One region of the Streptosporangium sp. NPDC006930 genome, then DNA from elsewhere that is predicted to be linked to it. Evidence: predicted binding sites of a transcription regulator. Region 1 holds the regulator's gene; the other holds the start of a gene.

Region 1 (15,886 bases):
CATGCCGCACGTCGTGCCGCAGTTGAAGACGATCACGCTGGGCGGGGCGGTGACGGGGCTCGGCATCGAGTCCACCAGCTTCAGGGACGGGCTGCCGCACGAGTCGGTGGAGGAGCTGGAGATCCTCACCGGTGACGGACGGATCGTCGTGGCCCGTGACGACAACGAGCACCGCGACCTGTTCCGCGCGTTTCCCAACTCCTACGGCACGCTCGGCTACGCCCTGCGGATCCGGATCAAACTCAAGCGCGTTCAGCCCTACGTCAGGCTGACCCACATCCCGTTCGGCGACGCCGACAAGTGCATGCTCGCGATGCGGGAGATCTGCGAGCGCGGCGAGTACGAGGGCGAGCGCGTCGACTTCGTGGACGGCACGTTCTTCGAGCCCGGCGAGCTCTACATCACGGTGGGCCGCTTCGCCGAGCGTGCCCCGTACCTCTCCGACTACACCGGGATGCGCATCTACTACCGGTCGATCCAGACCAGGACCCGTGACTGGCTCACCGTGCGCGACTACCTGTGGCGCTGGGACACCGACTGGTTCTGGTGCTCGCGTGCCTTCGGCGTGCAGACCGCGCTGGTGCGGTCCCTGATGCCGCGCAAGTGGATGCGCTCGGACGTCTACCGCAGGCTCGTCGGTCTCGACCGCAAGTACGGAGTGATCGCCAAGGTCGACCGCTGGCGCGACCTGCCCGTGCAGGAGTCGGTCATCCAGGACATCGAGGTTCCCGTCGAGCGCGGTGCCGAGTTCCTGGAGTTCTTCCACACCAAGGTCGGGATGGCGCCGGTCTGGATGTGCCCGCTGAGGTCCACGGGCGAGTGGCCGCTCTACCCGCTGGAGCCGGGACGGCTTTACGTCAACTTCGGCTTCTGGGGAACGGTGCCGCTCCCCAGGGGGCAGTTCGACGGCTATCACAACCGTCTGATCGAGAATCGGGTCCACGAGCTGGAGGGGCATAAATCGCTGTACTCCACTTCGTTTTACCCAGAAGATGAATTTTGGCGGTTTTATAACGGAACTGCCTACTGGCCGGTCAAGCGGGCATACGACGGGGGTGGCCGGTTGCTCGATCTCTACGACAAGTGTGTTCGGGGGCGTTAGTAGGAGAGGTTGTTTCTGTGTCGCTCGCAGAGATCTTCGAGAAGGTCATGGGGCCCGAGGCGGACGTGCGCTTCGTCGCCTACGACGGAAGCAAGGCCGGACCGGACGGTGCCGACATCAGCGTCGAGGTGAAAACCCCGGCGGCCGTCGCCTACCTGGCGCAGGCACCCGGAGAGCTGGGTCTGGCGAGGGCGTACGTGTCAGGACATCTCGACGTCCACGGTGACATGTACACCCTGCTGTCCCGCATGTGGTCGCTCACCGTCAACGACATCCCGGTCGGGCAGAAGCTCTCGGCCGTTCGAGCCATCGGGGTCCGCCCGCTGCTGACGCGAATGCCGCCGCCTCCGCAGGAGGTGCGGCGCAGCGTGCTCGCCCGGATGGGCAGCAGGCACGCCAAGCAGCGTGACGCCGAAGCCATCCACCACCACTACGACGTCTCCAACAAGTTCTACTCGTGGGTGCTCGGCCCTTCCATGGCCTACACCTGCGCGGTCTTCCCCGAACAGGACTCCACGCTGGAGGAGGCGCAGCTCGCCAAGTTCGAGCTCGTCGCCCGCAAGCTGGCACTCAAGCCCGGCATGAGGCTGCTGGACGTCGGCTGCGGCTGGGGCGGCATGGTCATCCACGCCGCCCGCGAGTACGGTGTGAAGGCGCTGGGTGTCACGCTCTCGCGCCAGCAGGCCGAGTGGGCGCAGAAGGCCATCGCCGAGGCCGGTCTCGGTGAGCTCGCCGAGGTCCGCCACATGGACTACCGCGACGTGCCGGAGACCGGCTTCGACGCCGTCAGCTCGATCGGCCTGACCGAGCACATCGGCAAGGACCAGTTGCCCTTCTACTTCCGTTTCCTTTACGACAAGCTCGTCCCCGGCGGCCGGCTGCTCAACCACTGCATCACCCGCCCGACGGGAACGGAGAAGACGCTCAACGCCGGTGGGTTCATCAACCGCTACGTCTTCCCCGACGGAGAGCTGGAGTCGGTCGGCTACCTGGCCCGCCAGATCGAGGACACCGGCTTCGAGATCCGCCACGAGGAGAACCTGCGCGAGCACTACGCGCAGACCCTCCGCTTCTGGTGCTCCAACCTCGACGACCACTGGGACGAGGCGGTCCAGGAGGTCGGCGAGGGCACGGCACGGGTCTGGCGCCTCTACATGGCGGCCTGCGTGGTCGGCTTCGAACGCAACAAGATTCAGCTTCACCAGATCCTCGGAGTGAAGCTCCACGACGACGGCAGGGCCGGCGTCCCGCTCCGCCCCTCGACCGACTGGCCCTGATCTCCGGAACACCCGCTCACGCGCGGGTTCCGGGAGGCACGTCGCGTGCCTCCCGGAACCGGCGCCGCCGCCGTGCTCTCATCGGCCGCAGGCCTCTCACCTCTCAGCGGAGCTCGCGCTTGAGGATCTTCCCGGTCGCGGTCATCGGCAGGGCGTCACGGAACTCGATGATCCGCGGATACTTGTACGCGGCCATGTTCTCCCTGCTCCAGGCGACGAGCTCGTCCTCGGTGATCGTCGCGCCGGGGGTGCGGATGACGTACGCCTTGACCTCCTCGCCGTGCGAGTCGTGGGCGACCCCGACCACCGCCGCGAGGGAGACCTCGGGATGGGTGATCAGGACCTCCTCCAGCTCGCGCGGGTAGACGTTGAAACCACCCCGGATGATCATGTCCTTCACCCGGTCGATGATGGCGTAGTAGCCGTCGGCGTCGCGGGTGGCGATGTCGCCGGTGCGGAACCAGCCGTCCCTCATGACCTCGGCGGTCGCCTCGGGCCGGTTGTAGTAGCCCTTCATGACGTTGTGACCGCGGATCGCGATCTCGCCGGGCCCCTCACCCTCGATCGTCTTCCAGTCGGCGTCGATCAGCTTCATCTCCACCCCCCAGATCGGGGTGCCGATCGAGCCGGGCTTGCTGGGCCTGCCCGGCTGGTTGAAGCTGGCCACCGGGGAGGTCTCCGACAGGCCGTAGCCCTCCAGGATCCCGATCCCGAAGGTCCTCTCGAAGTCCTTCAGCACCTCGACGGGGGAGGAGGCGCCACCGGCGGCCGCGACCTTGAGCGAGGTGGGCACCTCGTCGCCGTCCGCGTGGATCTTCGACAGCATGGCCCAGTACATGGTCGGCACGCCCGCGAACAGCGTGACGTTCTCGGCGCGCATCAGCTCCAGGGCCGGGCCCGGCTCGAAGCGCGGCAGGAGCACGATGGTCGCCTGGCGCCGGAACCCGGCGTTCATGACGACGGTCTGCCCGAAGGAGTGGAAGAGCGGCAGCACCGCCAGGTAGGCGTCGCCGCCCTCGGTCCGAGGGAACATCTCATCGGAGACCATGGCGTTGAGCAGCATGTTCTGGTGGCTGAGCTCGGCGCCCTTGGGCTGGCCCGTCGTGCCGCTGGTGTACAGGATCACCGCGGTGTCGTCGGGCGAGGTCTGCACGGTCTCGAACTCGCCGGACACGCCGTCCAGCGCCGCCCACAACGTCTCCCCGTACTCGGACTCGGTGGCGAACGCGGTGGCGGGCAGGACGAGGAAGTGTTCCGCCGATGACTCCTCGAAGCCCGCCCTCCCTCGCTCGCCCAGCGGCAACTCGGGGGTGCCCTCGAAGCAGAACAGCGCCTTGGCCTGCGAGTCCTCCAGGTGGTAGGCGATCTCTCTGGACTGCAGCAGCACGTTGAGCGGCACGACCGTCGCGCCGGTCTTGAGGATCCCGTAGTAGACGAAGGGGAAGTAGGGCAGGTTGGGGCAGGCCAGCGCCACCTTGTCGCCCTTACCGATCCCCCGGGAGACCAGTAGGTTGGCAACCTGGTTCGCGATGGTGTTGACCAGGGAGTACGGCAGCCGCAGGTCACCGAAGACCAGTGCGGTGCGGTCGGGGGCCTCCCGGGCGCTGTCCTCCAGGGCGATCGACAGGTTGAGCATCGTGCGTCCTCCTCCAAGCGGGCTCTGACTTTGCTCATACTGGCAGTCAGAGATACCGACCGGTAGGTAGCGCGGCCACGAATTGACTGGCAAAGCGTGGGGGAGTAAGCAGATGAGAGCGCGCTTACGGGGAGATGAGCCGGTCGTCTGTGTGATGAGAGGTCATTGAGCGTGGAGTACGACTACGTCATCGTGGGCGCGGGGTCGGCCGGATGCGTGCTGGCCAACCGTCTTTCCGCCGACCCTCACGCGAGGGTCGCCCTCATCGAGGCGGGTGGTTCCGACCGGAGACTCGAGGTCCGGATGCCCGCCGCCTTCGCCAAGCTGTTCAAGACCGAGTGCGACTGGGACTTCACCACCGTCGGGCAACCCGAGCTGTCCGGCAGGGAACTCTACTGGCCGCGCGGCCGGATGCTCGGCGGGTCCTCCTCGATGAACGCCCAGATGTGGGTGCGCGGGCATCGCGCCGACTACGACGGATGGAACGTGCCAGGCTGGTCCTACGAGGAGGTCCTTCCGTACTTCCGCAGGGCCGAGCGCCGCACGGGCTCCAACCGTGGAGACGTGTACGGCACGAAGGGCCCGATCCACATCTCGGAGCTGCGCTCCCCGAACCCCGCCACCGCGCTCTTCCTGCGGGCCTGCGAGGAGTTGGGCATCACGCGCCTGGACGAGCTCAACGGCCCCTCCAATGAGGGCTGCTCGCCGACACCCGTCACCCAGCACAGGGGCCGCCGCTGGAGCTCCGTCGACGCCTACCTCGCCCCTGCGGCCGGGCGCCCCAACCTCACCGTGCTGACCTCCTCGCGCGTACGCCGGGTGCTCGTCGAGGACGGGCGGGCGACCGGGGTGGAGTACGGCGACGGCGACGCAGCGGTGGCGCGGGCGCGCGGAGAGGTCATCCTGTCGGCCGGGGCGATCGGCTCACCGCACCTGCTGATGCTGTCGGGCATCGGCCCGGTGGACGAGTTGCTGGCCGCGGGCGTCGAGCCGGTCCACGAACTGCCCGAGGTCGGAGCCAACCTCCAGGACCATCTCGCCTCGGGCGTCTTCCTGCACTGCCTCAAGCCGATCACCCTCGCCGGTGCCGAGGCGCCCGGCAACCTGTTCCGCTTCCTGGCCCAAGGCCGGGGCATGCTCACCTCCAACGTCGGCGAGGCCGTGGCGTTCATCCGCACCTCGGACGAGGAGCCCGCCCCCGACATCGAGCTGATCTTCGCTCCCGGGTCGTTCATCGGCCACGGCCTCACCCCGCCGCCCGGGCACGGCCTGACCATCGCCTCGGTCCTGCTCCGGCCGGAGAGTCGAGGCCGCCTCTCGCTGGACGGCGAGGACGTCGTGATCGACCCCGGCTACCTGACGGCGCGGGCCGACGTCCGCCGTCAGGTAGCCGGGCTGCGCAAGGCCGGGGAACTGTTCGCCACCGAGGCGCTCCGGCCACTCGCGGGACCCCCGATGGACCCGTACTGGGGTCCGAGGACCGAGGAGGGGCTCGTTCGCTGGATCCGCGAACGCAGCGAGACCCTCTACCATCCGGTCGGCACCTGCCGGATGGGTGAGGATCCCGGATCGGTGGTGGATTCCGCCCTGAGGGTGAGGGGGATCGCCGGTCTGAGGGTGGTCGACGCCTCGATCATGCCGGTCATCCCCCGGGGGCACACCCACGCGCCCACCGTGATGATCGCCGAAAGAGCCGCCGACCTCGTCGCCGGGGACTCGTTGAGGCGTTGAGGCGCGAGGTGCCGGGGCGCTGTGCGTTGTGACGTCGGTCACCGGACGCCTCCCGCGTACCGGTCGCGCGGGAGGACCGGCTTGGCCGGGCTCCGGCCTTCCTTTCGCAGGGGCGCAGGGGGGAGCATGTTCTCCAGGCCGGGCGCTTCCCGCATCAGGAGTGCTCCGGGAAAGGCGACGACCTCGTTCTGTGCTGGTTGAGGTGAGGGTCCTGTGGCAGGATCCAAGAAACAGAACGCGGTTCTAGTGGAGGCTGGCGTGACGGTTTCACTCGCGGACATCGACCTGTCGGACATCTCCTTCTGGGAGCGGCCGATGGCGGAGCGGGAGGCCGCCTTCGCGGTGCTTCGCGCGCAGCCGGGCCCCGTCCTCTTCGCCGAGCCCGAGATCCCCTTCGCCCCGCCGGGCCCCGGCTACTACGCCCTCGTGCGGCACGCGGACATCATCGAGGCGAGCCGCCACCCCGACGTCTTCTCCTCGGGCCGGGGGGCGACGTCCATCCAGGACCTCGGCCCCGACTTCGGCGAGTACTTCGGCTCGATGATCAATATGGACGACCCCCGGCACGCGAGGCTGCGCAGGATCGTCTCCAGGGCGTTCACGCCAAAGATGATCAAGCAGTTCGAGGTCGACGTCGAGGCCGCCGCCGTGCGGATCGTGGACGATCTGATCGCGAAGGGTCCCGGCTGTGACTTCGTGACCGAGGTGGCGGCGAAGCTGCCCTTGAAGATCATCTGCGACATGATGGGCATCGGCCCCGAGCACTACCAGGCGGTCTTCGACGCCACGAGCATCATCCTGTCGGGCGGCGACCCCGAGTTCATCGCCGATGTCAGCCGCGCCGCCGAGCTGCTCCTCGGCGCGGGACAGGGGCTCCAGGACCTCGTCGTCTCCCTGGCCGCCGAGGGCGGAGACAACCTCACCACCGCACTGACCAGCGCCAACATCGACGGTGAGAAGCTGACGATGCAGGAGCTCGGCTCGTTCTTCATCCTGCTGGTGGTGGCGGGCAACGAGACCACCCGCAACGCCATCTCGCACGGTCTGCACCTGTTCAGCGAGAACCCCGACCAGCGGGCACTGCTGCTCGAAGACTTCGAAGGGCGCCTGCCCGGTGCCGTCGAGGAGATCGTCCGCCTCGCCTCGCCCGTCGCCTGGATGCGCCGCAGCCTCACCCGCGACTACGAGATGAACGGCCACCTCTACCGCGAAGGTGAGAAGGTCCTGCTGTACTACTGGGCCGCCAACCGCGACGAGAGCGTCTTCACCGACCCGCACCGCTTCGACATCCAGCGCACCGAGGGCCCGCACATCGGCTTCGGCGGGCCAGGGCCGCACTTCTGCCTCGGCGCCCACCTGGCCCGCCGCGAGATCACCGTGATGTTCCGCGAGCTGTTCACCCGCCTGCCCGACATCCGTTCCGAAGGGGAGCCCGACCGTCTGCGCTCCAGCTTCATCAACGGCATCAAGCGCATGAGGTGCACCTTCTAGCCTTCCGTGACTTTCCGGCGCTCCTCGACCTTCGGGACGGGCGCGGTGCTCACCGCTCCAGCGCGCGGATCGACTTGAAGACGGTGTTGATGTCGGGGAGCAACTCCTTCTTGCTGTCCGGCACCGACATGTAGACGATCGCGGGCAGGTCGGCGCCGGTGCTCACGGCGGCCACGACCATGGTCGTCTTCGAGTCGCCCGCGGTGATCTCATACGCGGCGAGCTGGCCGGGCAGGCCGTTCACCGACAGGGTCTGCTGGGCGGTCTTGCGGGCGGTGTTTCCCTCGGGGAAGAACTTGTTGCGCCCGCTGGAGGCGACCGCGTTGATCACCGGTGCGAGGTTCTCGGGCGAGGTGTACTTCGCCTTCAAACGCGGTGAGAGGGGGCCCGACATCAGCTGGGCGAACTGGGTCTTGCCCGTGGAGTCCGCGCCCGCCGGGAGATACTGGCGGGTCGTGAAGCCGTAGCTGGCGGGCATGCCGGGACGCTGGTCCTGCCGCCAGGGGGCGCCGAGTTGGGCCAGGGTGATCCCCGCCTGCTGGTCGGTGAGCGTACCTGCCACCGGTGAGGCGTCGCCGGTGAAGCGCGGCAGACGGCCGATGGCGGCGGGCTTGGTCGACTTCTGGGTCGCCGCGGGCTTGGGGTCGGAGGGGATCTCCTCGTCGGCCGAGGCAAGCGGCCCGGCCAGGAAGGCCCAGAGCACCGCGCCGAGCAGCGCGATGGCCACGGATCCGGCGAGCGCGAAGATCCAGACCGGTCGGCCCCGCTCCCCGTCCTCCTCGTCCTCGATGGCCTGGTAGTTGTCGCCGAAGACCGTGTTCCACAACTCCTGCTGGCGCTCCGGCGGAGGCGTCTTCGGGCCGCTGATCTGACCCGCGGTGACGAACGGCTTGTTCGGGTCGGACGGGTCGCGGCTCAGGTGATGACCAGGCTGGCCAGGGTGGTTCACCTGACCAGGCTGAGGCTGACCCTGCTGGGGGCCGCCCTGTCGAGGGTCGGCTCCGGGGTGAACAGGGGGTGCTCCCAGAGCCGAGGACGCGTTGGGAGCCTCCGCGTTCGCCGCGGCCAGGGCCCACATGGCGGGGTTGTCGGGCACGCCGTAACCGCGCCGGGCGTTTTCGCCGCCGGAGTCGCCGCCGTTCTGGACACCGTTCGGGTGGCCGCCATCGGGTGAGGTGCCGCCGAAGGGGGTGGCGCCGGGGTGGGAACCCTGAGCGGTGCCGGGTAGGGCGCCGCCGGAGCGAGCGGCCGGAGCGTCACCGTTCGCCCAAGCGGGGGAGAACGTCGAGGTGGGGGCCTCGGCGAACCCCGCGTTTCCCGGGGAGGCCGGGGGCCAGGTGTCACCGCCCGCCGGAGAGGCGGGCGGCCAGGGGGCGTTCTCCGCCTGCGCCGGCGGCCACGCGTTGTTCTCCGCCGAGGGGCGACCGGAGGGCTCGTGCCCCGGTGCGGTGGCCTGCCACGTCTCCCCCGCCGCGCCGGAGCCCTGCCGCTGGGCGTTCCCCTGCGGGCCGGTCGCCTGTGCCCAGCTGTCGGCCTGCGGGTTTTGTGTGCGGCCGTCGCTGTGGGGTGGGGTGGGGGGCCAGGTGTCGTTGGGGGTGCCTGCTTGGGGCCAGCCGCCGGAGGAGTCTGCCGGGGGAGTCTGGCCCTGGTCGCCGTTGTGGGACTGGGGGGAGGTGGGCTGCGGCCATCCGTTGCCGTTCCCGGGTGGGGTCTGGTGCGGGTTGTCGGTGCCCTGCGGGCCCGATGCCTGCGTCCAGCTGTCGGCCTGTGAACCGGATCCCTGCGCCCAGCCGTCGTTGTTCTGCGGGGCTGACGCCTGTGCCCAGCTGTCGGCCTGTGAACCGGATCCTTGCGCCCAGCCGTCTGCTTGAGAGCCGGAACCCTGGGGTCGGCTGTCGGTCTGGGGAGCCGAGGCCTGTGCCCAGCCGTCTGCTTGCGGGCTGGTCGCCCGTGCCCAGCTGTCGGCCTGTGAACCGGATCCCTGCGCCCAGCCGTCGTTGTTCTGCGGGGCTGACGCCTGTGCCCAGCCGTCAGCCTGAGGTGTGGTCGCCTGTGCCCAGCCGTCGTTGTTCTGCGGGGCCGACGCCTGCGCCCATCCGTCGTTGCGCGGGCTGAAGGCATCCGGCCAGCTGCTGACCTGAGGGGTGGTCGCCTGTGCCCAGCCGTCGTTCTGCGGGGCTGAGGCTTGCGCCCAGCTGTCTGCCTGCGGGCTCTGCGGGCGACCGTCGCTCTGGGGCGGGGTGTTCTGGGACCGGCCGCCGCCGGGGATGTCGGCCTGAGGGGTGGAGGCGCGCTGTCCTCCGCCGGGTGAGGTCTGCCAGGAGGAGCCGTTGCCGCTTTGTTGTTCATCTTGCGGGAGGGGCAGCCGGGGTCCGGTGCCAAGCGAATCGTTCGACCACGAGGGCGACGGCTCGGCAGCCTCCGGCCATGCCGAAGGCAGGTGGGACTGGCTGGACTGCTCCGAGGCCATGCTTTCCTTACCTCCCGCGCGGGTGCCCGAATTAGGCGTATTGGGCATGGTCTCACGTGAGACGGGGGGGTTCGCAGGGAAACTGGAGAACGCTCCCCTGAACTGGAGTCCGGTGGGATCGGTCGGTGGATCCTGCATGGGCAGGCCGACCTCCATCGGATCCGGGCCCTGCCCCGGCTCTGCTGAATGTGCCACGGTTAGAAGAGTAAACGCGAGAGACATACGAGGTCACAACAGGCGTATAGCCATCGGGTCTCGTTGCCCCGGGGAGAACGGGAGCCTCCATTCTGCTGACCTGGCCGGATCCTGTCTCCTGTTTGCCGTGATCGGCCCTGTTTTCGCTGGCCACGAATACGCCTTGCGGGCTGCGATAGTCTTGCCCTATGCGTGCCGCGACCCTGCTTATCGGGCCGCATCGGCCTTCCCGTCCCTGAGCGCCCTGCCGATGCGGCTGCCCTCCGCGTGAGCGGGGGGTTTTTGCATTGGGCCGGACGGGTCAGACCATCCACGCAGGCATACCCCGAGGAAGATCGACGTGAGCGAGCGAGCCGACATGCAGAGCGACGAGCAGCACTATGACCCGCAGGCCCTGCAGGTCAAGTGGCAGCGCAGGTGGGAGGAACTGGATCCCTTCCGGGCCTCCGACGACCCCGCCGACCCGCGCGAGCGGCGCTACATGCTCGACATGTTCTCCTATCCCTCGGGCGACCTGCACATGGGGCACGCCGAGGTGTTCGCCCTGGGTGACGTCATCTCCCGCTACTGGGTCCAGCGCGGCTACAACGTGCTGCACCCCGTCGGCTGGGACTCCTTCGGCCTGCCCGCCGAGAACGCCGCGATCAAGCACAACGCGCACCCGGCGGAGTGGACCTACGCCAACATCGAGACCCAGGCCAACTCCTACAGGCGCTACGCGATCTCCTTCGACTGGTCCCGCCGTCTGCACACCAGCGACACCTCGTACTACAAATGGACCCAGTGGCTCTTCAACCGCTTCTTCGAGCGTGGTCTGGCCTACCGCAAGGGCGGCCTGGTCAACTGGTGCCCGAACGACCAGACCGTGCTCGCCAACGAGCAGGTCAAGGACGGCAGGTGCGAACGCTGTGGCGCCGAGATCGTCCGTCGCGAGCTGACCCAGTGGTATTTCAAGATCACTGATTACGCCGACCGGCTGCTGGACGACATGTCCCTGCTGGAAGGCGGCTGGTCCGAGCGTGTGCTGACGATGCAGCGCAACTGGATCGGCCGCTCCGAGGGTGCCGACGTCGACTTCGTGATCGAGGGCCGGGACGAGCCGGTCACCGTCTACACCACCCGTCCCGACACCCTGTACGGCGCCACCTTCTTCGTGGTCGCCCCGGACGCGCCGCTGGCCGAGGAGATCGTCACCGACGACCGGCGCGAGGCATTCGAGGCATACCGGGGCGAGGTGTCCAAGCTGTCCGACATCGACCGGCTGTCCACCGAGAAGGAGAAGACCGGCGTCTTCCTGGGCCGGCACGCGATCAACCCGGTCAACGGTGAGCGCATGCCGGTCTGGGCGGCCGACTACGTGCTGTCCGACTACGGCCACGGCGCCATCATGGCCGTGCCCGCCCACGACCAGCGCGACCTGGACTTCGCCCGTACCTTCGACCTGCCGGTACGGGTGGTCGTGCACACCGGCCTGGCCGATCCCGGCGAGACCGGTGTCGCCACCACCGGTGACGGCGCGATGGTCAACTCCGGCCCGCTGGACGGCCTGGCCAAGGCCGAGGCGATCCGGAAGATCATCGAGGTGCTGAGCGAGCGGGGCACCGGTCACTTCACGGTCAACTTCCGGCTGCGTGACTGGTTGCTGTCCCGCCAGCGCTTCTGGGGCTGCCCGATCCCGATCATCCACTGCGCCGACTGCGGCGAGGTCCCCGTCCCCGACGACCAGCTGCCCGTCACGCTGCCCGACATGCGTGGCGAGGCCCTGGCGCCCAAGGGCATCTCTCCGCTCGCCTCGGCCGAAGACTGGGTCAACGTCTCCTGCCCCAAGTGCGGCGGCCCGGCGAAGCGCGACACCGACACGATGGACACCTTCGTCGACTCCTCGTGGTACTTCCTGCGCTACGTCGACCCGGCCTACGACGAGGGGCCGTTCGACGTCGAGCGCGTGCGCAGGTGGGGTCCGATCGACCAGTACATCGGCGGCGTCGAGCACGCCGTGCTGCACCTGCTGTACGCCAGGTTCTTCACCAAGGTCCTGCACGACATGGGAATGATCGACTTCGTCGAGCCCTTCACCCGCCTGCTGAACCAGGGGCAGGTCATCAACCAGGGCAAGGCGATGTCCAAGTCGCTGGGCAACGGCGTCGACCTGGGCCAGCAGATCGACGCCCACGGTGTCGACGCGGTCAGGCTGACCGTCGTCTTCGCCGGACCTCCCGAGGACGACATCGACTGGTCCGACGTCTCCCCGGCGGCCTCGCAGAAGTTCCTCGCCCGCGCGTTCCGCGTCATGGCCGAAGCCGGCGCGGCCTCCGCGCCCGGCGTCGACGTCACCGCGGGAGACCTGAACCTGCGCAAGGTCGTCCACCACACCATCGACGAGGTCACCAAGCTGGTCGAGTCCCACCGCTTCAACGTCGCGGTGGCCCGCATGATGGAGCTGACGAGCGCAGCACGCAAGGCCATCGACTCCGGCCCCGGTGCCGCCGACCCGGCGGTCAGGGAGGCCGCCGAGACCCTAGCGGTCATGCTGTCCCTGGTCGCGCCGTACGCGGCGGAGGAGGGCTGGGAGCGGCTGGGACACGCCGCCTCGGTCGCCACCGCGGGCTGGCCGGTGGCCGACCCGGCGCTGCTGGTCCAGGAGTCGGTCACCTGCGTCGTCCAGGTCGCGGGCAAGGTGCGCGACCGGCTGGAGGTCTCCCCGGAGATCTCCGAGGCGGACCTGGAGTCGCTGGCCCTGCGGTCGGAGAAGGTTCAGCCCTTCCTCTCCGGCACGCCGCGCAAGGTGATCGTCCGCGCACCCAAGCTGGTCAACATCGTGCCGTAGTCGTCCCGCGTGCTCTCGGGCCGCTGACGACGGACGGCTGAGTGACTGTCATGGCCGCGGCCGTCCCGCGTGCTCACGGGGTCGCTACGAACTCGGGGTGCCCTTGCGAGGGCATCCCGGGGGGCGCGCGTCAGCTCGGCCGGTGTGTCCCCGTGACCACTTCAGGGGAGAATCCGCACCGCTTCAAGCGGCGGGCCTCCATCTCGGCCTCGCCGGGTGGGTTCCCGTGCCCGCCGACGAGAGATCTTCCCGGGGATGTCCCATCACCTGAGAACGCCGGATGGGGCTCGACATATGATGTCGAGCCCCATCCGGCATGTCGTTCTATGGCGTGTCGCACAGAAAGCTGGAGGCGCGTGATGCTGAGCTCGCGTGGCCACGGTGTGGCTCGGTCCGGACCCGCGTGCCGTGCGACGTTCTCGAGCGGCGATGCCTCCACGGGCCGGAGCCTGTGGAGAGCGCTGAGGAGCCTGCGTGGGACGCTCGCGTCAGAGCTTGCGGAGGACCGCGACGACCTTGCCGAGCACGGTGGCCTCGTCGCCGGGGATCGGGTCGTAGTTGGGGTTGTGCGGGACCAGCCAGACGTGGCCGTCTCTGCGCTTGAAGGTCTTGACCGTGGCTTCGCCGTCGATCATCGCGGCGACCACGTCGCCGTTGTCGGCGACCGGCTGCTGGCGCACGACCACCCAGTCACCGTTGGCGATGGCGGCCTCGATCATCGAGTCGCCGGTCACCTGGAGGAGGAAGAGCGTGCCCTCACCGACAAGCTGCCTGGGCAGGGCGAAGACGTCTTCGATGCTCTCCTCGGCGAGGATGGGGCCACCGGCGGCGATCTGACCGACGAGGGGCACATAGGCGGCGGTCGGACGGCTGACCGGAGTCTCGTCCTCACCGGAGTCGGGATCAACCCACAGCACGGGCTCGCCGGGAAGGCGTACCTCCAAGGCGCGGGGGCGGTGCGGATCACGCCGCAGGTAGCCCTTGCGCTGCAAAGCCGTCAACTGGTGCGACACGCTGGAGGTGCTGGTGAGCTGCACCGCTTCGCCGATCTCCCGCATGGACGGCGGATAGCCGCGCTGCTGCACGGAATCACGGATCACCTCAAGGATCTTCCGCTGCCTGGGGGTGAGGCCAAGGGAGTCACGCCTTCGCACCGCCAGATCGCTGGCGGCCGAACCGTTCTCGTTGTGCTGGCTCATACGAACTCCTCGCCTCCCGGTCTGTATTTAACACGTCGCACACAGCGACCATACCTCGGCCGAAGATCATACTCAAACAATTGTTCGAATGTCCTCGAAATCGGCGACGCCGTGGTGTACAACATCGTACGGGAGTTCGATCGACATCGTGTTCGATTCACCGATCTTTCTTCGACATGTGTTCGGCCAGGTCGAGGGGATGGGGGGCCACCGTGAAACCGACCGCGACGACACCACGATCCAGGATCGCGCCGAGGTCCCGGGCGGCGCAGCGATCACCGGGGGCGCCGCACCTGCGGCTCGTGCCACCCCCGAGGCCGGAGCCCGGTTCCGCGCCGGAGTCCGGGCGGAGGTCCGAGGCGAAGCAGGGGTGGGAGGCCGCCTGGGACTCGGTGCCGGGGGCGCGCCTCGGCCGCGGGCCGGGGCGAAGGTCCGGCAGGGAGCCCGAGCGGGCCTTCGAGCGTGAGCCCGGGCGGGGATCCGGCCGTGAGGCGGCGCGAGGGTCCGGCCGTGAGGCGAGGCGGGAATCCGGGCGAAAGCGGGGGCGTGCCTCGCGTGAGCCTGAGCGAAAGCCCGGCGGGGCCTCCGGGCGTGAGCCTGGGCGGAGTCCTGGCCGCGAGGCGAGGCGGTCGCTCGGGCGTGAGCGGGGGTGGAGCCCCGGCCGTGAGCGAGGACGGTGGTCCGGGCGTGATCCGGAGCGGGGAGCCGGACGCGGGGCCGGGCCGAGGAGGGCGCCGCGACCGGCGACGGCATCCTCGGTGGGCGCACGCCGGCCGGATGCCGGCCGGAAGGGGGCGACCCGGCGGCCCCTTCGGCTCACCCGCCGTGGAAGGATCGTCGTGGTGGTGTTGCTCGCACTGTTCAGCCTGGCGGTGCTCCGGGTCGGCGGGCGCATCGACATGGTCGCGGCGGACGAGCGGGCGGGCCTTGAGGGGCTGCCGCGGATCACGGTGCACGCGGACGACACGCTGTGGGAGATCGCGGACGCGCTGACGAAGGAGGCGGACACCGGCTCGACGGTGCGTCGCATCATGGACCTCAACGGGCTGTCCGGCTCGGAGGTCCGGCCGGGGGCCCGGCTCTATCTCCCCGAGGGCCTCGTCTCCGTGAGATGAGGCCGGTCCGAGCTCCGGCGATCGGGCCGGGGCTCGTGCGACCGCTACGGCGCCCGGTCGAGCTCTGTCGGGACGGTCGGCGAGAGGGGTGGGCCTCGTTTCAGCGGGGTGGGGTCGGTCGGCGGCGCGGATGGGGCGAGGGGTGTAGAGGGGGTGCGAGGGTCTCGTCTGACGGGTCGCCTGGGACGACTGTGAGGGAAGAGGCGCCCGGGGTGAGAGGGGTCTCGCGCGGGTGGCGACACGCCGGGACGTGAGGGCTGATCAGCGACTTCGTGCCGCAAGGTCGTTTCAACTTGCGTTCATGGTCGAGCACTTCTACGGTTGGACCACAACATCTAGTGGCTGCATCGCAACACTTCACCACAGCTTGTGTTTCCATTACCGCATCTCGACTATTCAAGATGTGTGCGCGGGCGTCTGGCCGTGCGTGTCGTGGGTAGGTGAGGTGGGCCGGCCGCTTCGGTAGGTCAAGGAGGCGACACGCGTGCATTGTCCGTTCTGTCGCCATCTAGACACGCGAGTCATCGACAGCCGGGCCACCGAGGACGGCGGGGCGATCCGCCGCAGGCGCACGTGCTCGGAATGCGGGCGCAGGTTCACCACGCAGGAGACCGTTCTGCTCATGGTGAGCAAGCGCAGCGGTGTGACGGAGCCGTTTTTCAGGGACAAGGTGATCGCCGGGGTCCGGCGGGCGTGCCAGGGGCGGTCCGTCAGCGAGGATTCCCTGGCGCAGCTGGGCCAGCGGGTCGAGGAGAGCATCCGGGCCACCGGATGCGCCGAGATCGCGGCCCACGAGGTCGGGCTGGCCATCCTGGGCCCGCTCCGCGAACTGGACGAGGTGGC
Region 2 (15,886 bases), on a different contig from region 1:
GGGCAGGTCTGGATCGTGCTCGCCTCCGCCAAACCCGTCATCCCCTGACGCGCAAGCCCTACATACTGTCCAAGAAGATCGCCCAAGGGCGACAGGGCGTCGTGTAAGGGGTCAGGCCGCCAGCGCCTACGATGGAAGACGTACTGGCCGTCCCCGGACGGCTCGTGTCCGCAGCCAGCCGTCGTGAGGTAGAAGACCGTGTCCAGCAGCACGCCCGAAGTCAGCGAGACGACCGTCACCGGAACCGCCCGGGTCAAGCGCGGCATGGCAGAGATGCTCAAGGGCGGCGTCATCATGGACGTCGTCAACGCCGAGCAAGCCAAGATCGCCGAAGATGCCGGTGCCGTCGCCGTCATGGCCCTTGAGCGGGTGCCCGCCGACATCCGCGCCCAGGGCGGCGTCTCCCGGATGAGCGACCCCGACATGATCGACGGCATCATCGCCGCCGTCTCGATCCCGGTCATGGCCAAGGCCCGCATCGGCCACTTCGTCGAGGCGCAGGTGCTCCAGTCGCTCGGCGTCGACTACATCGACGAGTCCGAGGTGCTCACCCCCGCCGACTACACCAACCACATCGACAAGTGGCAGTTCACCGTGCCCTTCGTCTGCGGTGCGACCAACCTGGGTGAGGCGCTGCGCCGCCTCACCGAGGGCGCGGCGATGATCCGCTCCAAGGGAGAGGCCGGCACCGGCGACGTCTCCAACGCCACCACCCACATGCGCAAGATCAGGGGCGAGATCAAGCGTCTGGGCTCACTGCCCGAAGACGAGCTCTACGTCGCGGCCAAGGAGCTCCAGGCGCCGTACGAGCTGGTCGCCGAGGTCGCCAGGACCGGCAAGCTGCCGGTCGTGCTGTTCACCGCCGGCGGCATCGCCACCCCGGCCGACGCGGCGATGATGATGCAGCTCGGCGCCGAGGGCGTGTTCGTCGGCTCGGGCATCTTCAAGTCCGGCAACCCCGCCGAGCGTGCCTCTGCGATCGTCAAGGCCACCACCTTCCACGACGACCCCGATGTCATCGCGAAGGTCTCCCGGGGGCTGGGCGAGGCGATGGTCGGCATCAACGTCGACGACATCCCGGCCCCGCACCGGCTGGCCGAGCGCGGCTGGTAGGGCTTTCAGAGCTTTCAGGGCTTTCTTCGGGGGGCAGGGAGCCTTCGGGAAGCCCGATGAGACTCCGGGAAAAGGGCGATCTCCGTCATGGGGGTCGCCCTTCCTCCGCAGGGGGCCGATCTCGTGGTCACGTGCTCCGCGATCCCGCCCCGAGGAGCACGGCGCCGCCGCCGGGGAACGGGGCCGGGCCGTCACGGCCCGGATTTCCGAGCCGAACCGGAGCACGAACCGGTTTGGGGCCGTCCGAGGGGTGGCCATACGCTGAAGGGGCACTCCAGCCGCAGCGGGAAGGACCATCGGTGACCATCGTCCCCACGATCGGCGTGTTCGCGCTGCAAGGAGACGTGCGCGAGCACATTCGCTCCCTGGAGGCGGTGGGCGCGAGAGCGGTCACCGTACGGCGCCCCCGCGAGCTGGAGGCGGTCGACGGCCTCGTCATCCCCGGCGGGGAGTCCACCACGATGTGGAAACTCGCAGAGACCTTCGAACTGCTCGAACCACTTCGGATGCGGATCAAGGCGGGGATGCCCGCCTACGGCTCCTGCGCCGGGATGATCATGCTGGCCGACCGGATCGAGGGCGGGATCGAAGGCCAGCAGACGATCGGGGGCATCGACATGGTCGTCCGCCGCAACGCCTTCGGCCGCCAGGTCGACTCCTTCGAGGCCGACATCGACTTCGCCGGTCGCGGCACCACGCGGGCCGTCTTCATCCGCGCCCCCTGGGTGGAATCCGTGGGTTCGGAGGTCGAAGTGCTGGCGCTGGCCGAACCTGGGGATAGGATCGTCGCGGTCCGTCAAGGACCGTTGCTCGCCACGTCCTTCCACCCGGAACTTACCGGGGATGTCGGTGTGCATTCATATTTCGCTGAGATGGTGAGGGAGCTCTAGGCGATGTCCGGCCACTCCAAATGGGCGACGACGAAGCACAAGAAGGCCGCGCTCGATTCCAAGCGCGGCAAGCTGTTCGCCAAGCTCATCAAGAACATCGAGGTCGCGGCTCGGACGGGCGGACCCGATCCGGACGGCAACCCGACGCTGTACGACGCCATCACCAAGGCGCGCAAGAGTTCGGTCCCGATCGACAACATCGAGCGTGCCCGTAAGCGCGGCGGTGGTCTCGAGGCCGGCGGCGCCGACTGGCAGACCATCATGTACGAGGGTTACGCCCCCGGCGGTGTCGCGGTGCTGATCGAGTGCCTCACCGACAACCGCAACCGCGCCGCCTCCGAGGTCCGCGTCGCGCTGACCCGCAACGGCGGCTCGCTGGCCGACCCCGGCTCGGTGTCCTACATGTTCAACCGCAAGGGCGTCGTGCTCGTCCCCAAGGGCGAGCTGGCCGAGGACGACGTGCTGGTCGCGGTCCTCGACGCGGGCGCCGAGGAGGTCAACGACCTGGGCGACCAGTTCGAGGTCGTCTCGGAGGCCACCGACCTCGTCCCGGTCCGCAAGGCCCTGCAGGAGGCCGGGATCGACTACGACTCGGCCGAGTCCAGCTTCATGCCGACGCTGAACGTCCCGCTGGACGAGGAGGGCGCCCGCAAGGTCTTCAGGCTGATCGACGCCCTTGAGGACAGCGACGACGTGCAGAACGTCTGGGCCAACTTCGACGTCTCCGACGAGGTCATGGAGAAGCTCGACGCGTAGTCCGAGATTTCGGACCTCGCACTGCTCGTGAGGTTTGTCCGCGTGGTCCAGGGCAGATCACGCGGACAATGGGCAATCCTGACCTCATCTTCGCCGTGGCGGGCGTTGCCGCGCTGCTCGCGGCCACACTGCCGCGACTTCTCAACCGCCGCCCCTTCTCGCTGCCCCTCGCCTGCCTGCTGGTCGGCCTGGTCCTCTACGCCCTGCCCCTGGAACTGCCCGATCCCGATCCGGTGGTCCATCGGACACTGGTCGAGCACGTCACCGAGATCTGCGTGCTGGTCTCGCTCATGGGCGCGGGGCTGGCCATCAACCGTCCCTTCGGGCGGCGCGGCTGGTCCTCGACCTGGCGCCTGCTCGGGTGGACGCTCCCGCTCACCGTCCTCGCCGTGGCCGCCGCCGCGTACGGCCTGCTCGGCTGGCCCCTCGCGGCGGCGTTGCTGCTGGGCGCGGTCCTCGCGCCGACCGACCCGGTGCTCGCCTCCGACGTGCAGGTCGGCGAGCCCGTCGACTCGGAGAAGGCCGACGACGAGGTCCGCTTCGCCCTCACCTCCGAGGCGGGCCTCAACGACGGCCTGGCCTTCCCTCTGGTGTACGCCGCCATCGCGCTGGCCGTCAGCGGGGGGACCGACTGGATCGGCGAGTGGGCGCTGGTGGACCTGCTCTACCGGTGCGTCGCGGGCGTGGTGTGCGGCCTGCTGATCGGCAAAGGGCTGGGGCGGCTGTTCTTCCGTGCCGAGAAGCCCGACCTGCGGCTGGCCGAGCACCGCGACGGCTTCGTGGCGCTGGCCGCGACGTTCCTGGCCTACGGCCTCACCGAGCTGGTGCACGGGTACGGCTTCATCGCGGTGTTCGTGACCGCCTGCGCCATCAGGGCGGCCGAGCGCAGCCACGGCTACAACGGGGTGCTGCACGGCTTCATAGAGCAGATCGAGCGGCTGTTCACCGCCTGGCTGCTCCTGCTGCTCGGAGGCTTCGTCGCGGTGGGAGGCCTGTCCGCGCTCACCTGGCGGGGCGCCGCGGTCGGCCTGTTGCTGCTGCTCGTCATCCGGCCGCTGCTCGGGTGGCTCTCCATGCTGAGAGGCAGGGCGGGGCCGCGCGAGCGCGCCGTGGCGGCGTTCTTCGGTGTCCGCGGCATCGGCTCGTTGTTCTACCTCGCCTACGCCCTCGGCCAGGCCGACTTCGGCGTACCCGCCGAGGAGATCTGGGCCGTGGTCGCCTTCACCGCGGTGGCCTCCCTGGTGATCCACGGAATCTCGGCCTCGCCGGTGATGAACCGCCTGGACCTGCTGCGCGACAGGGCAGGGAACGACCGTGACGCCGAACCCGCCACCCAGCACCTGTGAGACGGATCCCCTGGAGCCGGTGAGCCGGCGCCCGCCGCTCCGCCTTCCGACGGGCCGTGGGAGAGCGGTGCGCGGGATGCTCTCACGCGGTAGAGTCTGCCACCGAACAGATGTTCGGCGAGCGGAGGCGTGTCGGTGCGATTGCCCGAGTTGCGGGTGATGGGGGTTGATCCGGGGCTCACCCGATGCGGGCTCGGCGCCGTCGAGGGGCGGCCCGGCGCACCGCTGAGCCTGATCGGAGTGGGGGTCGTCCGCACCCCCGCCGACGACGAGATCGGCGCCCGGCTGGTGGCGATCGAGGCGGGCATCGAGCAGTGGCTCGACGAGGTCCGGCCCGACGCGGTGGCCGTGGAGCGGGTCTTCGCCCAGCACAACCTCAGGACCGTGATGGGCACCGCCCAGGCCTCCGCCGTGGCGATCCTGTGCGCCTCCCGCAGGGGCCTGCCGGTCGCGCTGCACACGCCGTCCGAGGTCAAGGCCGCCATCACCGGCAGCGGCACGGCGGACAAGCGGCAGGTCGGCACGATGGTGACCCGCCTGCTGCGGCTGGACGCGATGCCCAAGCCCGCCGACGCCGCCGACGCGCTCGCCCTCGCGATCTGCCACGTGTGGCGGGGCGGGGCACAGAGCAGGCTGGCCGAGGCCGCCGCGAAGGCCGCCAGTGGTCCCGGCACGACCCCCGCCGCCTACTTCCGAGGTCGTGGCAGGGCCGGACACCCGAGAGGAACCGCGAAGTGATCGCCTCGGTGCGAGGACAGGTGACCGCGATCGCGCCCGACGGTGCGGTCGTCGAGGTCGGCGGGGTGGGAGTCCTCGTGCACTGCACGCCGGGCACCCTGGCGACGCTCAGGACGGGGGAGGAGACCAGGCTGGCCACCTCGCTGGTGGTCCGCGAGGAGTCGCTCACGCTGTTCGGCTTCGCCACCGAGGACGAGCGCGGCACCTTCGAGATGCTGCAGACGGCGAGCGGGGTCGGCCCCAAGGTCGCCCTCGCGATGCTGGCCGTGCACACTCCCAACGCGCTCCGGGTGGCCGTGGCCTCCGCCGACGTCAAGGCGCTGACCAGGGTTCCCGGGGTGGGGCCGAAGGGTGCCCAGCGGATCATCGTCGACCTCAAGAACAAGCTCGGCACTCCCGAGGAGGCCGTCAGCGCCGCACTCGACGGCAGGGCCGTCGCGCCCGCCTGGCGGGGGCAGGTCCACTCGGGGCTGGTCGGTCTGGGCTACTCGGCGCGAGACGCCGACGAGGCGGTCGCCACCGTCGAGCCCCAGGCCGACGCCGAGATGGCCGAGGGCCGCACCCCTCAGGTGGCGCCCCTGCTCAAGGCCGCCCTTCGCGCACTGAGCGTGCGATGAGGGGTGCGGGTGGTTCCGCCGTACGGCGGGACGAGGGAGGGGTGTCGTGAGTTCCGACCGTGATCTGGTGTCGCCGGACGCCGAGGGCGACGAGAGATATATCGAGGCGGCTCTGCGGCCCAAGCGGCTGGAGGAGTTCATCGGCCAGGCACGGGTGCGCGAGCAGCTGTCGCTGGTGTTGCAGAGCGCGTTGCGACGCAACAGGCCGCCGGATCACGTGCTGATGAGCGGCGGCCCCGGACTGGGCAAGACGACCCTCTCCATGATCATCGCGACCGAGCTCTCCGTACCCATCCGGATCACCTCCGGCCCCGCGCTGGAGCGGGCCGGCGACCTCGCGGCGATCCTGTCGACCCTCTCGGAGGGCGAGGTCCTTTTCATCGACGAGATCCATCGCATGGCGAGGCCCGCCGAGGAGATGCTCTACCTCGCGATGGAGGACTTCCGCGTCGACATCGTGGTGGGCAAGGGGCCGGGGGCGACCGCGATCCCACTGGAGATCGCCCCGTTCACCCTGGTCGGCGCCACCACCCGGGCCGGCATGCTCCCCGCGCCGCTGCGCGACCGCTTCGGTTTCGTCGCGCACATGGACTTCTACGGGGTCGCCGAGCTGGAGGAGGTGTTGCACCGCTCCTCGCGCCTGCTGGGCGTCGCGCTCCCCGGCGACGCCGCCCGCGAGATCGCCGGCCGTTCCCGGGGCACCCCCCGCATCGCCAACCGTCTGCTGCGCCGGGTCCGCGACTTCGCCGAGGTACGCGCCGAGGGTGTGGTCACCCGGGATGTCGCCTCCGCCGCGCTCAACCTCTACGAGGTCGACGCCGAAGGGCTCGACCGGCTCGACCGGGCGGTGCTCGGAGCACTGCTGCGCAAGTTCGGCGGCGGGCCGGTGGGGCTGTCGACGCTGGCGGTGGCCGTGGGGGAGGAGCCCGAGACGGTCGAGGTGGTCGCCGAGCCGTTCCTGGTGCGGCAGGGACTCCTCGCCCGCACCCCCCGCGGCCGGGTCGCGACCGCCGCGGCCTGGACCCACCTGGGTCTGGTTCCCCCGCCCGACGCCTTCGGTGCCTCGTTTCTCATCGATCTTGAGGATGATCCCGGGCAAATCTAACGTTGAGAGTCGGTAGGGAAGTCGTACGGGGTTGATCACAGAACGATGACAACTGTATCGAAATGGGAACTTCCCTGCGAGCCGAATCGTGACTTCGTTGCCGCGCTCTTAACAGCTCGCCTAAACTCCGAGCCTTGGCTGGCTGTGTAGGCTGACGTGCTGAGCGGCGTGGTCGTATGTGACGTCCGGTTTCCGCCGGTCAATCTTCAAGAAAAGGAGCGGCCCTGTGGGCGGCAACTATTCGAGCCTGATCATGATCGCTCTCATGGTCGTGGTGTTCTACTTCCTGCTTATCCGGCCGCAGCGCAAGCGGCAGCAGGAGCAGGTCAAAATGCAGAACAGTCTCACACCGGGCACCGGTGTCATGACCACGACGGGTCTCTTCGGGACCGTGGTGGCCATCGACAACGAGGACGTGATCCTGGAGATCGCCCCCGGTGTGGAGACTCGCTGGGTCAAGGCGGCGATCGGCCGTGTCCTGGTTCCCGTTGACGACGCGGAGGAGGAGAATGTCAAGGCTGCCGACCGCGATTTCGCGGAGACGGCGGAACAGCAGGGTGCAGACCACGACACGACGAGCAAGAAGCCGTGAGTAGCCTCACCTCCCACCCCCTATAACCGAAAGAACTGACGACCAGTGGCCCGACCGACTAGCGGCCAGAGCAGACCGGGGCGCATGCTCCTGGTGCTTCTGGCGATCATTCTCGCCATGGGCGGGACGATGCTCCTCAACAAGGCGTACACGCCGGAGTATGGCCTCGACCTCGCCGGCGGCACGACCGTGACGCTCCAGCCCATCACGCCGAACGGGGGCGCTCCCTCACAGGAGAGCCTCGACCTCGCCGTGAACATCATCCGTGAGCGGGTGAACGGCAGCGGCATCTCCGACGCCGAGGTCGCCAAATCCGGTGACAACATCGTCATCTCCGTTCCCGGAGCAGGCCAGGAGGAAGTCGTCAAGCTGGTCGGCACCACCGCGGAGCTGAGGTTCCGCCAAGTGCTGGCGATCGGGGCCGGGTCACCTCCGCCCCCGGGGCAGCTCTCCACCGAGGCGCCGACGCCGACGCCGTCTCCTTCGAGCACCGAATCCGGGCGTAAGGGGTCCAAGGAGCCCAAGCCCGCCGAGTCGGTGACTCCGAAGCCCGACGCGACCGCCGCGCCCGACACGGGCGCCTCTCCGGCCGGTCGCGCCCTGTCGTCGGCACTCACCAACCCGAGCCCCGGCGCCACCGCCGCGCCCTCCGCCGAGCCGAGCGGTGACAAGTCCGCCAAGCCGGACGCGAGTGCCGCGCCCGAGACCAGCGCCGTGCCGACGGCTCCGCCGACGGCGGCCGACGACCCGATGGCGGGCGTCGACCCCACCGGGATCGACCCGGAGGCGCTCAAACAGTTCCAGGCGCTCGACTGCGCCAAGGACGCGGGCCGCGGTGCCCAGGACGCGCCGGACAAGCAGTACGTGGGCTGCAGCCAGGACGGCGGCACCAAGTTCGTGCTGGAGAAGGCGGCCGTCACCGGCACCTCGATCGACACCGCGTCCTCCGGCGTCGACCAGACCACCGGTGAGTGGCTCGTCCAGCTCTCCTTCAAGGGCCAGGGCCCCGACCAGTGGTCGAAGGTCACCACCACCGCCTTCAACTCGCAGGCCCCCCGCAACCAGGTCGCCATGGTCCTCGACGGTGTGATCATCTCCGCGCCCGTCATCCAGGAGCCCATCACCGGCGGCCGGGCGCAGATCTCCGGCAGCTTCAACCAGGTGACGGCCGACGAGCTGGCCAACCAGCTCAAGTACGGCGCGCTGCCGCTGAAGTTCGAGAAGAGCTCCATCGAGGAGGTCTCCTCCACGCTGGGCGCCGACCAGCTGCGCGGCGGCCTCATCGCGGGCGCGATCGGCCTCCTGCTGGTCGTGATCTACTCGATGCTCTACTACCGGGGTCTGGGCGTCGTGTCGGTGCTGAGCCTCCTGGTGGCCACGATCCTGACCTACCAGTCCGTCGTGCTGCTCGGCGTCTTCGCGGGCTTCCGCCTCTCGCTGCCGCACGTCATCGGACTGATCGTCTCGATCGGTATCACCGCGGACTCGTTCATCGTCTACTTCGAACGCATCCGCGACGAGATGAAGGAGGGCCGGCGCTCGCTGCGTACGGCCATCGAGGTCGCCTGGGTTCGCGCCCGGCGGACGATCCTCATCGCCGACGCCGTCATGTTCATCGCCGCCGTGGTGCTCTACTTCCTGGCGGTCGGAGGCGTGGCCGGCTTCGCCTTCGCCATGGGCCTGACCACGCTCATCGACATCGCGGTGGTGTTCATGTTCACCAAGCCGTTCGTCGCGATGCTGGCCAAGCTGAAGTTCTTCGCCAAGGGGCACAAGCTCTCCGGGCTCGACGCCGAGCGCATGAGCGAGACCACCGTCGCACCCAAGACCGTTCCGCAGGAGGCCTGATGTCCGGCATCGCGCGCCGGCTGTACCGGGGCGAAATCGACGTCGACTTCGTCGGCCGCCAGAAGCTCTGGTACTCCCTTTCCGCAATCCTGCTGCTGGTCTCCATCGCCGGTCTGGTCGTCAACGGCCTCAACCTGGGCGTGGAGTTCAAGGGCGGGTCCGTCTTCTCCTTCAAGGCCCCGACCGCCAACATCGAGCAGGTGCGCGCCACGTTCACCGAGGCCGGTGCGCACCAGATCATCGCGCAGACGACCCAGAACGGCTGGCGGGTCACCACCGAGAGCCTCCCGGCCGACCAGGTCACCGCGGTGCAGAAGGCGGTGGCCACCGAGTTCAAGATGCCGGCGGACCAGGTCAACCTGCAGGTCATCGGCGCCTCGTGGGGCGGTCAGGTGGCCAACAAGGCCATCATCGGGCTGATCGTCTTCATGTTGGCGATCATCCTGTACCTGACGATGGCCTTCGAGTGGAAGATGGCGCTGGCCGCCGTCGTGGCGCTGCTGCACGACCTGGTGATCACCGCCGGTGTCTACGCCTGGTCCAACTTCGAGGTCACCCCGGCGACCCTGCTGGGCTTCCTCACGATCCTCGGATACTCGCTGTACGACGCCGTCGTCGTCTTCGACATGATCAAGGAGGTCACCGCCAAGCTCGGCACGAACTCCAAGCTGACCTACACCGAGGCCGCCAACAACGCGCTGAACCACACGCTGATCCGGTCGCTGAACACCACCCTGGTGGCGATCCTGCCGGTCGCGGCGATCCTCTTCATCGGCACCACGCTCTTCGGTGCCGGAACGTTGAAGGACCTGTCGCTGGCCCTGTTCGTCGGCATGCTCGTCGGCACCTACTCCTCGCTGTGCGTCGCGACACCGCTGCTGGTCACGCTCAAGGAGCGCGAGCCGCGCTACCAGGCGCTCGCCCGCAGGATCGCCTCCCGCGGGGGGAGTTCCGGGATCAAGACGGTGCGTCAGCCGGTCGCCGCCGGGGCCTCCAACGGCGCCGCCACGGTCGTCGGCGGAGCCGACTCCGCCGGCGGCAAGCGGAAGAAGAAGTAAGTACGGGCACGTCCGCGCCTCCGCTCCCCTCGCAGGGAGCGGAGGCGTTTTCCTTACCCTCCAGCCCCTTCGGCTCTTCCCGGACCTTGCGACACTCGCGGTCAGAGCCCTTCCGACACGACACCCTCCGGACACCGCCGGGCCGCCCCGGTGTCCTCCGCCCCGACACCTCCACAGGAGCGCCGCCCATGACCGAACTGAGCAGCCTGATCCTCGACCGTATCCGCGACGTGCCCGACTACCCGCAGCCCGGGGTGCTGTTCAAGGACATCACCCCCCTGCTCGGCGACCCGGTGGCGTTCACCGCGGTGATCGAGGAACTGGCCGGGCTGTACGAGGTGGACAAGATCGTCGGCATCGAGGCGCGGGGTTTCATCCTGGCGGCCCCGGTCGCCGTCCGGGCGGGCGCGGGCTTCGTCCCGGTACGGAAGAAAGGCAAACTGCCCTCCGAGACGCTTGAGGCGTCCTACGATCTGGAGTACGGCTCCGCCGTCATCGAGGTCCACCGGGACGCCTTCGCACCCCAGGAGCGCGTTCTCATCGTCGACGACGTGCTCGCCACGGGAGGTACGGCGTGCGCGACGGTGGAGCTGGTCCGCAGGGCGGGCGCCGACGTCGTCGCCATCGCCGTGCTCATGGAGCTGGCCTTCCTCAAGGGCCGGGAGCGTCTGACCGACGTGGAGTTGCACTCCCTCGTCGTCGTCTGATCGCCCCCGCGAACGAAAGCACACAACCTGGTCTGGATACACTGTAGGGATCTGGACTCGAACGTAAGGAGTCTGAGTGCCCCGCGATGTGGTCGTCCCCGACGTGACCGCCGACGGTGGCGGTCCCGAGACGGCCGTCCCAGCAGGCGATGCCGGCTCCGCCGTGTCCGGAGCCGCTGAGGAGAAGCCGGCGGTAAGGCGAAGGCTCGCACGTCTTGGGGGGCAATGGGGTGGCGGTATGAATCCGGTCCTGGAGCCGCTGTTTCGTACGGTCCGCGCGACCCACCCGAAGGCGGACCTGCGGCTCATCGAGCGCTCCTACGACGTGGCGGCCTACCATCACCGCGACCAGAAGCGCAAGAGCGGTGATCCGTACATCACCCACCCGCTGGCGGTGGCCACGATCCTGGCCGAGCTCGGCACCGACGACGAGACGCTGTGCGCGGCGCTGCTGCACGACACCGTCGAGGACACCGCCTACAGCCTGGACGAGCTGCGTTCGGACTTCGGCGACAACATCGCGCTGCTGGTCGACGGCGTCACCAAGCTCGACAAGGTCAAGTTCGGTGCCGCGGCCGAGGCCGAGACCGTGCGCAAGATGGTCGTGGCGATGTCGCGCGACATCCGGGTGCTGGTGATCAAGCTCGCCGACCGGCTGCACAACATGCGCACCATGCGTTACCTGCCCGAGCACAAGCGGCACCAGAAGTCGCGGGAGACTCTGGAGATCTTCGCGCCGCTCGCCCACCGGCTGGGCATGAACACCATCAAGTGGGAGCTGGAGGACCTCGCGTTCGCCATGCTCTACCCCAAGCGGTACGACGAGATCGCCCGGATGGTGTCGGAGCGGGCCCCGCGCAGGGACCTGTTCCTGCAGGAGGTCATCGAGAAGGTCTCCGGTGACCTGCGCGACGCCAAGATCCGCGCGGCCGTCAAGGGACGCCCCAAGCACTACTACTCCGTCTACCAGAAGATGATCGCCAGGGACGTCGCCTTCGACGACATCTACGACCTGGTGGGCATCCGGGTGCTGGTCGACTCGGTCCGCGACTGCTACGCGGCGCTCGGCACGATCCACGCGCGATGGAACCCGGTCCCCGGCCGGTTCAAGGACTACATCGCGATGCCCAAGTTCAACATGTACCAGTCGTTGCACACCACGGTCATCGGCCCCGAGGGCAAGCCGGTGGAGTTGCAGATCCGCACCCACGGCATGCACCACAGGGCCGAGTACGGCGTGGCGGCGCACTGGAAGTACAAGGAGGACATGACCATCTCGGGGCCTCCCGGGGCGAAGCTGAAGCCCGCCAGCGACATGGCATGGCTGCGCCAGCTTCTCGACTGGCAGAAGGAGACCGCCGACCCGGGAGAGTTCCTGGAGTCGCTCAGGTTCGACCTGTCGGTCTCGGAGGTCTACGTCTTCACCCCCAGGGGCCAGGTCATCGCCCTGCCGGAGAACGCGACGCCCGTCGACTTCGCCTACGCCGTGCACACGGAGGTCGGCCACCGCTGCATCGGGGCGAGGGTCAACGGTCGCCTGGTGCCCCTGGAGTCACGCCTGGGCAACGGCGACACCGTGGAGATCTTCACCTCCAAGTCGCCGGACGCGGGCCCTTCGCGCGACTGGCTGAAGTTCGTCAAGTCCGGCCGGGCCCGCAACAAGATCCGGCAGTGGTTCTCCAAGGAGCGCCGCGAGACCGCGATCGAGGCGGGCAAGGAGGCGATCGGCCGCGCGATGCGCAAGCAGGGCCTGCCGTTGCAGCGCCTGATGTCCGGAGAGTCCCTCCTGGCCCTCGCCAGGGACCTGCGCTACCCGGACGTCTCCGCGCTCTACGCGGCCGTCGGTGAGGGCCACGTGGCCGCGCAGACGGTCGTGCAGAAGCTCGTGACGTCCATCGGGGGCGTGGAGGGTGCCGAGGACGACATCGCCGAGACCTCCGTACCGACCAAGCTGCGCGGGCGCCCTCGCGGCAGCGGCGGCGCGGGTGTGGTCGTCGCGGGCGACTCCGACGTCTGGGTGCGTCTCTCACGATGTTGCACGCCCGTACCCGGTGACGAGATCGTCGGCTTCGTCACCCGCGGGCACGGCGTGTCGGTGCACCGCACCAACTGTCCGAACATGGACCAGCTCCAGTCCGAGCCCGACCGCCTGGTCGAGGTCGCCTGGTCCGCCGCCGACGACTCGGTGTTCCTGGTCGCGCTGCAGGTCGAGGCGCTCGACCGGCCCCGCCTGCTCTCCGACGTGACCCGCACCCTCTCCGACCAGCACGTCAACATCCTGTCGGCGTCGGTGACGACCTCCAGGGACAGGGTGGCGATCAGCAAGTTCACCTTCGAGATGGGCGACCCCAAGCACCTGGGCCACGTCCTGAAGGCCGTCCGCAACATCCAGGGTGTCTACGACGTCTACCGGGTCAGCGGCGCCAGTTCCTGAGGTTCTCCCGCTCCGTCCCCTGTCTCCTCTCGGATCGCCTCATGAGGTGGGGGCAGATTCCCCACGCGCGCCGCCTCGTGGGATATGGCCTGAAAAGGGGCGCCTGCGGCGCCCCAGGCGGCCTCACGGGGCATGGGATCCGAGAACCGGGCAACAGGCCCGCTTTGTCCCTTGCGGCCCTCTCAGGCCGCCTCATGGAGTGTGGCCGCAGACTCGACGACTCCGGTCCCTCGAAACCGTCTCGTCCGTCTTACGGCCGGCTCGGCGTGCCCCGCCCGCCACAGGCGGCGGGGCCGCGGGGAGCACTCCCTGGTGGGAGTGCTCCCCGCGGCCCCGTGGGACGCGTCAGCCGGTGAGGGCGCCGGGTGTCAGGAGAACTCGGCGAGCGTGCGCTCCGCCTCCGTCAGCCAGGAACGGCGGGCGGCCAGAGCCTCCTCGGCGTCCTTGACGTCCTTGTCCTTACCCGCGTCCCTCGCCTTGACCAGACGGCTCTCCAGCTGCGCGATCGACTTGCGCAGCTGGTCGACCGTGTTCTGGGCACGAGCCCTTGCCTCGGGGTTGGAGCGCTTCCACTCCGTCTCCTCGGCCTTGCGGACCGCCTCGTCGATCTTGCGCAGGCCACCCTCCAGGCGGTCACGCTGCTCGCGCGGAACCGGGCCCGCGGCCTCCCAGCGCTCCAGGAGGTTGCGCAGGGCGCCCCGGGCGGCGCGGGCGTCGGTGACCGGAAGGATCTTCTCCGCCTCGACCAGGAGCTGCTCCTTGATCTCGGCGTTGGCCGCCAGCGAGGCGTCGCGTTCGGCGAAGACGGCCGAACGCGCCTGGAAGAACTGGTCCTGGGCACCCTTGAAGCGGCCCCAGAGCTCGTCCTCGACCTCGCGGGAGGCCCTGCCCGCGCTCTTCCACTCCTGCATCAGCTCTCGGTAGGCCGACGCGGTGGCGCCCCAGTCGGTGGACGAGGCCAGTGTCTCGGCCTCGGCCACGATGCGCTCCTTGGTGGAACGCACGCCCTCGCGCTGCTCGTCCAGCCCCGCGAAGTATGCCTTGCGCCGCTTGGCGAAGGCCGTGCGGGCCGCCGACAGGCGCTTCCACAACGCCGCCTCGGTCACCCGGTCGATGCGTTCGGCGGCCTTCCACTCCTCGATCAGCTGGCGCAGCCGCTCACCACCGGTCTTCCAGTGGGTCGTGTCCTCGGCGATGCGCTCGGCCTCGGCGACGATCCGTTCCTTGATGCCCTTGGCCTCGGCCCTGGCCACGTCGCGAGCCGCCTTGACCTCCTCACGGCGCTGGGCGACCAGCTCCGTGAGGGCGTTGAGGCGGCTCAGCAGCGCGTCGAGGTCGCCGACCGCGTGCGCGTCGGTGATCGCCTCTCGGAGCTTGACGATCGTCGCCTCGGCCTGGGCGGGTGGCAGGTCGGTGCCACGAACCCGCTGTTCCAGCAGGGCGACCTGCCCGGCCAGCTCGTCGAACTTGCGATGGAAGTAGGCAAGCGCCTCTTCCGGTTCGCCGGCCTTCCAGGACCCGACGGCCCGCTCTCCCTCAGCCGTACGTACGTAGACGGTGCCGTCGTCGTCTACCCGGCCCCACGGGTCGGTGCTCACCGTGTCCTCCCGCACTTTCATCAGCCTTTCGGGACTTACCGCCCCTTGTATGTATTACGTCAGCTCTAGCTGGACATTGTCACGTCTTTGATTTCCACGGTTTCCTTGGGCGCCCCCGTGCCGTCGGGGCCCGGGGTGATGACACCCGCCTTGTTCACCTTGTCCAGAATCTCCAGACCCTTGGTGACCGTACCGAACGGTGTGTAGTCCGGGCTCAGCGGGGCGTCACCGAACACGATGAAGAACTGGCTGCCGTTGGTGTCGGGACCGCTGTTGGCCATGGCCACGACGCCGCGCGTGTACTTCGCGCCCTCCAGGTTCTCGTTCACGAAACGGTAGCCGGGACCACCCTGGCCGTCGGTCTGGCTCTTGCCGTCGGCCTTGGCCAGCGGGTCGCCGCACTGCAGCATCGGGAACTGGTCGGAACCCAGCCGGTGGCACTTGGAACCTTCGAAATACTTCTTCTTCGCAAGGAAGGCGAAGGAGTTGACCGTGCACGGTGTCTTTTCCGCCGACACCTCGATGACGATGTCGCCCTGGCTGGTCTTGAGGGTCATCGTCTTGGGCGTCAGGTCGGCCTTCTCCGGGGGCAGGCCCACGTTCTTGGCCGGACCGCCGCCGGCGTCCGCGACGTAGCCGCAGGTGCCGCTGGCCGGGTCGAAGGCCTTCGGTTGCGCTCCCGCGGCCTCCGACGTGGCCGGGGAGGCGTTGTCCGACGGGGCCGGGTCGGTGGTCGCGGCCGTCGTGTCGGAGCCCCCGAACAGGGTCGTCGCGGCGATCACGCCCGCCACCACGACCACACCGGCCACGGTGCTGCCGATGATCGCGTTGCGCTTGGCCTTGGCCTCGCGTTCGACGCGTCGCTGCGTCTGACGCTCGTAGTGCTCGCGCGCCAACTGCTTCTGGCGCTCCTTGCCGCTCACCGCTTCGCCCTCCCGAGTGCCGAGTAGTACTTAATGAGGTGGGCGAATCGTATCGGCCAATGGGTAATGGTTCGCAGCCCGCCGACCCGCACCGGTACCCTTCGGTTACATTCCCATCCGCATTCTTGACGAGATCAGCTGAGGCAGATGCTCATCGCCGG

Evidence for each region. The regulator LexA, encoded in region 1, represses DNA repair genes until DNA is damaged. The targets are predictions, from matches to a motif close to TCGAACANNTGTTCGA.
Region 2: ruvC (crossover junction endodeoxyribonuclease RuvC) is a predicted target of LexA. The motif match lies at 4,208-4,223, and genes of this name have one in related genera.

Annotation. Positions count from the first base shown of each region.
Region 1 is NZ_JBEYID010000025.1:63,498-79,383, forward strand. It holds gene ABZ664_RS32875 (FAD-binding oxidoreductase) at 1-1,102, shown strand, start outside; gene ABZ664_RS32880 (class I SAM-dependent methyltransferase) at 1,120-2,379, shown strand; gene ABZ664_RS32885 (long-chain fatty acid--CoA ligase) at 2,483-4,015, opposite strand; gene ABZ664_RS32890 (GMC family oxidoreductase N-terminal domain-containing protein) at 4,187-5,746, shown strand; gene ABZ664_RS32895 (cytochrome P450) at 6,062-7,237, shown strand; gene ABZ664_RS32900 (hypothetical protein) at 7,287-9,707, opposite strand; gene leuS (leucine--tRNA ligase) at 10,261-12,729, shown strand; gene lexA (transcriptional repressor LexA) at 13,218-13,928, opposite strand; gene ABZ664_RS32915 (LysM peptidoglycan-binding domain-containing protein) at 14,768-15,043, shown strand; gene nrdR (transcriptional regulator NrdR) at 15,528-15,886, shown strand, end outside.
Region 2 is NZ_JBEYID010000023.1:37,599-53,484, reverse strand. It holds gene ABZ664_RS31525 (DUF3048 domain-containing protein) at 1-48, shown strand, start outside; gene pdxS (pyridoxal 5'-phosphate synthase lyase subunit PdxS) at 199-1,113, shown strand; gene pdxT (pyridoxal 5'-phosphate synthase glutaminase subunit PdxT) at 1,413-2,003, shown strand; gene ABZ664_RS31510 (YebC/PmpR family DNA-binding transcriptional regulator) at 2,007-2,759, shown strand; gene ABZ664_RS31505 (cation:proton antiporter) at 2,828-4,105, shown strand; gene ruvC (crossover junction endodeoxyribonuclease RuvC) at 4,256-4,843, shown strand; gene ruvA (Holliday junction branch migration protein RuvA) at 4,840-5,460, shown strand; gene ruvB (Holliday junction branch migration DNA helicase RuvB) at 5,507-6,565, shown strand; gene yajC (preprotein translocase subunit YajC) at 6,792-7,157, shown strand; gene secD (protein translocase subunit SecD) at 7,242-9,005, shown strand; gene secF (protein translocase subunit SecF) at 9,005-10,063, shown strand; gene ABZ664_RS31470 (adenine phosphoribosyltransferase) at 10,252-10,770, shown strand; gene ABZ664_RS31465 (bifunctional (p)ppGpp synthetase/guanosine-3',5'-bis(diphosphate) 3'-pyrophosphohydrolase) at 11,009-13,204, shown strand; gene ABZ664_RS31460 (DUF349 domain-containing protein) at 13,573-14,802, opposite strand; gene ABZ664_RS31455 (peptidylprolyl isomerase) at 14,868-15,725, opposite strand; gene ABZ664_RS31450 (MBL fold metallo-hydrolase) at 15,873-15,886, shown strand, end outside.